DNA from 2 places in the Niveibacterium microcysteis genome. Region 2 is predicted to be linked to the other one. Evidence: riboswitches for the same ligand, from Rfam matches in the RefSeq annotation. Region 2 holds a riboswitch; the other holds the start of a gene.
The links. A riboswitch is a leader RNA that binds a small molecule or an ion and turns the genes downstream of it on or off. The one in region 2 is predicted to bind cyclic di-GMP.

Region 1: it holds a riboswitch for cyclic di-GMP, as region 2 does, so the genes downstream of both, JY500_RS07700 (DUF4189 domain-containing protein) here and JY500_RS00990 (S53 family peptidase) in region 2, are expected to answer to the same signal.

The regions. Positions count from the first base shown of each region.
Region 1 is NZ_CP071060.1:1,684,190-1,687,598, reverse strand. It holds gene JY500_RS07705 (LysR substrate-binding domain-containing protein) at 1-48, shown strand, start outside; cyclic di-GMP riboswitch class I at 1,747-1,837, shown strand; gene JY500_RS07700 (DUF4189 domain-containing protein) at 1,836-2,678, shown strand; gene JY500_RS07695 (hypothetical protein) at 3,157-3,409, opposite strand, start outside.
Region 2 is NZ_CP071060.1:213,345-216,753, forward strand. It holds gene JY500_RS00975 (Hsp20/alpha crystallin family protein) at 1-223, opposite strand, end outside; gene JY500_RS00980 (Hsp20/alpha crystallin family protein) at 235-672, opposite strand; gene JY500_RS00985 (S1C family serine protease) at 836-1,960, shown strand; cyclic di-GMP riboswitch class I at 2,134-2,220, shown strand; gene JY500_RS00990 (S53 family peptidase) at 2,309-3,409, shown strand, end outside.

The sequences.
Region 1 (3,409 bases), 1.5 Mb from region 2:
CGCCAATGGCTCATGGATGAGGCCCGGCCAAACACGCCGGACTCCTAAGAAGACGTAACGGACAGAAGACTCCGGGGCTGCCAACATTGTCGAAAGTCGTAAATCTAGCCAAAGGGCTCTCGACGCGTCGACGTCGATAACAGCGACATATGCCGCCTAATTCTGCATGGCAAATCTCCCGCTCCGATCAAGGTCTGGCGAGCATCTAGCTGGATCGAACAAGAGGTACACCGTTAGCTCGCATGGCTCGTCGCCGCCCAACGAACGTAGTCAGCACGAATTCGCCGCCCTCACGGCACAGGCAACAAGCAAACCAACGCCCCCGGCAGTGTCAGCCGGGGGCTTATCTCTTTAGCGCGGCGACTGCGCGTTGCCTTTAACTGCTGGGCAGAACGTGTTGTTGAAGGCCGGCGCGGTAGAAACAGCCTTGAATGCGCTGCCCTTGCGGGCGCCCAGTTGCTCAGCCATCACCGGCCTCTGCGCTCTGGGCGTTGAGCACCGAGACCTGCTCGCGCGTGAGCAGGCGCGCTTCGACCACCCGGATCGCCGGCGTGGTGGCGACCGTCGCGCCAGACGCAACCCAATTGACGTTGATCCGGTTTGATTAGCAGGGTGTCGACTCGGACAGCCAGCTCGCCGAGGACGCCGCGGTGCATATAACTTCACGTATAGCGACGAACCCCCATTCGCGGCCCCTTCGAGTGAAGGCGAACGGGTGTGACGAATGGCCGCGTCGCGGCTTAGGGGCAGCATGGCCTGCACCCGGTCTGGACGCCCGGTCGGCCATTCGTGCGGGCGGACGCCACACGTGCCCCAAAACGATAGGGCGCCCCACGCCTTCCGCGGTCCGCTGCGCGCACCGCTACACGCGCGGGAAACCCGCTCAACCGTCTGTGCTGAACGCACCGCCGGCTTAGGCCTCGCCTGCGGTCTCCCTCCGTTTCGACTTGACCGGATTTCCCGCGCCTGCGGCTCGGGGCGCCGGGGCGTTGCCGCCCCTGCTGGGGCAGGTTGCGGCGCCGGGGGCTGCGGGCTGTGCTGCCCTTGCCCCATGCCACTCCCTACGGTCGCGTCGCGGCGCCCCTTCGTCGCTCGCAGTCCGCCAAACGACTGCGCGCTAGGAGCTTGCCGCATTCATGGCACGGACCGTCCCCGGACCGTGCGAGTCGTCGCGTCAGAGCTGCCGCGACAACCGGCCCCGACGCACCGGAGGCCCCGCTGCCTCCCAAGTCCATCGCCGAACCATTGGCGAACATCCCCCAGGCCGGCCAAACGGCAAGGACCATTGGCACCCGATGCGCTCTTTCATCCGGTCCCTGCGGGCTGCGGCTTCAGCAGCACCCTTGCGCTTCCGACCTGTGGGCTAGGCGCCTTTGCGCTAAGGGCGACGAACTCAGGAAGTACGGCAGCAAGCACAAGGCCCCTCAACGCCAAGCCGGGAAGGCACGAGGGGACTCGGAATCTAGGAACCCGGTCTATTGAATGAAAGGAGCTCCATCGTGGAGCAACACCAAAACACCAGCGAATCGGAAGTCTGCAACCTGATTTATGCCTACACGCGAGCCAATGCAATCGCGGACAGCACTCTGGGGGACGCCAGTGAGACCGGCGTCCGAGTCGGTTGCCTTGACACATTCCGCAGTGCCACGAACGGACTCACAATCTTTGACCATCATCAATTGCGATGGCGACACCTCTCCACATTCATTGGTCCTGCGCAAGTAGAATGGGCGCAAGAACTAATCGTTCTGAAATTGGCAAACCTGCCGAAAGGCTGGGACGCAAAGCTTCTGGGCTACAGCGCAAAGGGAAACGCGATGCCAGCAGGGCTGCCGATGCAAAGCATCGTCAATCATCGGGCCCCGTACCTTCTTTGCGCTGATACTGAAAAACAAAGAACGAACCGGAGGTGCGATTTGAATTCACTCGTCAAGTCAAATGCGCGTCATATACGTACGCAGCGGCGCTTACGCGACTTACTTTTAGCTTCACTTGCCTTTTTGGCCTGCCCGGGGTTCGCTTGGGCGGAAGCGTCTGCAATCGCTTTCAGCAGTGACAAGCAATGGGGCTGGGCAACGCGCGCCACTCAACAGGAGGCAAACACGGTTGCCTTGCAGAGCTGTAACAAAGTTGCCAAGACAATGGATTGCAAACTGGACGACACCAAAGCCATTGTCCGCGCTGAAGGCAAAGGCAGGGTTGGAATCGCGAGAAGTTCTTTGGGCCTTGACGACGCGAAGAAGCGAGCACTGCAGAGCTGCGGCAAACCGGATTGCAAAGTCGTCGTCAAAGTTGCGAAACCTGGTTTCTATTCAGTTGCAGAGCCTGATGAGGGCGACGGAAACTACTTCATCGCCTATCACTATAGCGACAGCGACAAAGCCGACGCCGAGGCAAACCAAGGCTGCTTCGAACTGAATGGCAAAGCCTGTCGAGTGCTTTGGTCGGGAGCAATAGCGGGCACTTACACGACTGGGTCCGCACCAGCCGCACGCCCATCTCCTGTGGCATCCGAGAGGAATTGCCGTCCAAACACCCCAACAATTCGCTGTTCGTCCCAATGCACAAATGGCGATTGCACCGTCACATATGAGAACGGCTGCAAAATGCGTGTTCAGGTTCAACCGTTGTTCGATAGTTTTTCGAATCAATGGACCTATCCGGCGCCAAGCTGCTAGCCTTCTAGTTGCATCATGGGAAGGTGAGACGCAGTGGCCCGCTTGGTGTTGTGGCTCAATAGCAGGGTTGCAACTGTGGCTCAACGCCAAATTGATGTCGCGTAACGTATTGAATTTATAGCGCTTTAAAAACAAGCCTCAGATTCCGCCCATCACCACCAAGGCATTCAAGGCCGCTGATTCCGCAAGGATCAGCGGCTTTTTCATTTCCGGCAGCCGTCACCGCCACCCCGCTTCGCACACCCACGGCCAAGCACGAGGCAGGCGGGACAACCGTCGCCATACTAGGGCGCGACGCGGGCCGCCGCAATCGCGCGCCGGGTCGGCGCAAGCGACATCCGCCGTCGTTGCCGACGCACACATGCTCATTGCAGCGGCTTGGTCGGGTTAAAGTAGTACTTGCGGTAATCGAAATCGATGCGGTCGATGTCAGGGGTTTCCAGCGCGAAAATCCGGCGCGACCCAAGTTGCGCGAACGTCAGCGCGTCGCGGTATTGCGCAAGCCAGAGCTTGCGCGCCGAGCCGTCGAGCCGTCGAGCCACGCAGCCTGCAGCCCTTCCGTGATGCGGCGCAGGATGCGGTCATTCTTCTTGTTGGAAAAGAAGAAGCGCGGCAGCAAATAGGCCAGCGCAAAGCTACGGTCATAGTCGAGATTGCGGATGTGCGCGTGCGCCCTGAGCTCTGGTTCGAGTTCGTTGATGCCACGGCAGAACAGATCGAAGCGGCTTGAC
Region 2 (3,409 bases):
CCTCGACTTCCGCATGGATCGACGTGATGCCCTGCGGTGCCGGCAGCGCGATCGCGCCTTCCAGCGTCAGCAGGTCGCCATCGACCTGGATGTTGAGGTGCTCCTTCGGCACGCCGGGGAGGTCGGCGATCAGCAGGATGCCCTGCGGGTCTTCGATCACGTCGACAGCCGGGATCAGCACATCGTCTTCACGTGCGGCGCTGTTGGGGGTGGCCTGGGTCATGGCGGGGCTCCTCACAGGATTTCGATCTTGCGCGGTTGTTCGGCAACGCGGCGCGGCACGCTGACATGCAGCAGCCCGTCGCGGTAACGGGCGCTCACGGCGCCGGCGTCGATGTCGTCCGGCAGCGTGACCACGCGGCGGAAGCGGCCGCTGAAGCGCTCGCCGATGTGCACCGTGGCCTTCTGATCCGCTGACGGCAGATCGGACTTGCGTTCGCCCGACAGCGTCAGCACGCCGCGTTCGATCTGCACATCCAGCGTGGCGGGGTCGATGCCCGGCGCGAATGCGTACAGCTCAACGGCGGTGGCGGTGCTGCCGATGTTGATCGGCGGAAAGCTGCCCTGCGTGGCACCGCGGATGCTCGACGAACGCTCGGTGGGCTGGAGTTCGCGCTGCAGCCGGTCCAGCTGGGCAAGCACTTCGCGGGGGATGAAACTCCGGTAGATCATGGATGTCTCCTTGTCGTCCTCACGGCGCGCCGGCATGGCGGCCCATGGACCAAAAATGGGGGTTGGGCCGCTACGATTCAAGCACTTGAAGTTCGCACGGTGCGCCGCCACATCACACGCGATCAGGCGCGCGCAGGGGCGCAGCCCGAACGGGAGAACGCACATGGCAGGGCAGCGAAACCAGGGATTGCAGCGTTGGGGCTGGCTGCTTGCAGGCGCCGTGCTCGCTTCGGCAGCGACGATGGTCGCGCCCGATCTGCTGGCGCGCGTGGCCGGCAACGCGGCCACGCCACGAGCCGTCACCCCCCGCGGCGAACTGCAGCCGGACGAAAAGGCCACGATCGCCCTGTTCGAGCGCAGCCGCGACGCGGTGGTGTTCATCACCACGCGCGAACGGGTACGCGACCTGTGGACCCGCAACGTGATGACCGTGCCGAAGGGCAGTGGCTCGGGCTTCCTGTGGGACGAATCCGGTTACGTCGTTACCAACTACCACGTCATCGAGGGCGCGAGCGAAGCGACGGTGCGGCTGGCCGACGGCACGGACTACCGCTCCACGCTGGTCGGCGCCAGCCCCGAGCACGACATCGCGGTGCTGCGCATCAAGCTCGGTGACAAGCGGCTCGCGCCGATTCCGCTCGGCAGCAGTGGCGACTTGCGCGTCGGGCAGAAGGTGTTCGCGATCGGCAACCCATTCGGCCTGGACTGGACGCTCACCAGCGGCATCGTCTCGGCGCTGGATCGTTCCTTGGGTGAAGACGATGGGCGCGCGATCCACCATCTGATCCAGACCGATGCCGCGATCAACCCCGGCAACTCCGGTGGCCCGCTGCTCGATTCGGCCGGCCGGCTGATCGGCATCAACACGATGATCTACAGCCCCAGCGGGGCGAGCGCCGGCATCGGTTTCGCGGTGCCCGCCGATACCGTCAACCGCGTGGTGCCGGAGCTGATCCGCAGCGGCCGTTACGAGCGCCCCAACCTCGGCCTGGAGCTGGATGAGCGCATCAACGCGCGGCTCGCCCGCATGTTCGACATGCGCGGCGTGTTCGTCGTCAAGGTCGAACGCGGCTCCGCCGCCGAGGTGGCCGGCCTGCGTGGCGTGGGCTTCACCGCGAACGGTTCGGTGATCATCGGCGACGTGATCACCGCGGTGGATGGCAAGCCGATCGAATCGGTCGACAAGCTGCTTGCCCTGCTCGACGACCGCCGCGGCGCGGCGCAGGTGCAGCTCACCGTGACACGGCAGGGTAAATCGGTCGTGGTGCCGGTGCGCACTCCGCGCTGAGCCGCATACGGCGCCGTGATGCGCTTGTTGCTCAGGCATGTATCGCCGCGGAAAGCCGCATCACGGCTCGGTGACACACAAGTCCACACAGCCGACCTTCCTATTCGCGCCGCGATTTCTTACGCTCAATACGTGACATGAGCTGCCAGCATTGCTTGGCGGCGTCGCACACACATCAGTGAGGGCAAACCCGTCGAAAGGCGGGGACGCAAAGCCTCCGGCCTACGGCGCACAAGCGCTACGGTAGCGGGGTTGCCAACGCCCGCCGGTGATCACCGGCGACACTGCGCAAAGCGCGCATCGGCGTTGTCGCCAATCGGCCCTCCGTGACTTGAACCTGGAGTGGCCATGAAGAGAAATTCCCGACTTAAGGCGTCGCAACGCGGCATGCTGCTGGCGGCATTCGCATCGCTGCTGCTTGCCGCATGCGGCGGCGCTGGCGACGGCGCAAACAGCGCGCCGGCAGCCCAGCCGGTCGTGCTGACCGAAACGACGATCGAGGTGCCCGCCGAAACGGTGCCGGCGACCGCCGCGGACCAGCTAGCGCAGCCGGCGTTTCACGTCGCCCCGGTGCTGCTCGACGAGCCGGACGACCGTGATGCGATCGACAACAGCGCATCGGCGCTGATCCGCCCCCGTGCCCAGTACGTGCCTGCGACGCAGGCAGCCATGAGCAGCCGCCGCCTCACGGTGGAATCCCTGCTCACCGCGCGCCGGATGCAGGCGCGCAGCGTGCAGCCGCTCAATGCCGATGGGTCGGTCACGCCGATGGCATCGAGCACCGCGGTGTCCACCTACACGCCGGCACAGATCCGCGCCGCCTATGGTTTGCCCGCGCTGCCCGCTTCGGGCACCGCACTGACCTCCGCGCAGGCCGCCCAGTTGGGTGCCGGCCAGACGATCTACATCGTCGATGCGTATCACGATCCGAATGTCGCCGCGGAGCTCAATGCGTTCAACCAGAAGTTCGGCCTGCCGAGCTGCACCAGCCGTACGCTCACGACAAGCACCGCACTGCCCTTGCCCGCCCCGGCCGCCACCGACGGCTGCGCGCTGGTGGTGGCCTACAGCAACGCCAGCGGCGCGCTGACAAATGCCGCGCCGGCCTTCGATTCCGGCTGGGCAACCGAGATCACGCTGGATGTTCAATGGGCGCACGCTACGGCGCCCTTGGCGCGCATCGTGCTGATCGAAGCGCCCGACCCGTCGCTCAACAGCCTGGTCGGCGCGGTTCGCCTTGCCAACACGATGGGCCCCGGCGTGGTGTCGATGAGCTTCGGTGCCACCGAGGGCAACTGGACGAGTTCGGTCGACTCGGCATTCACCGGCACCGGCATGACCTACCTCGCCGCCACCGGCGATTCCGGCGCCGCGGTGTCGTGGCCAGCGGTTTCGACCAACGTGGTGGCCGTCGGCGGCACCTCGCTCACCTACACCGGTTCGGGCACG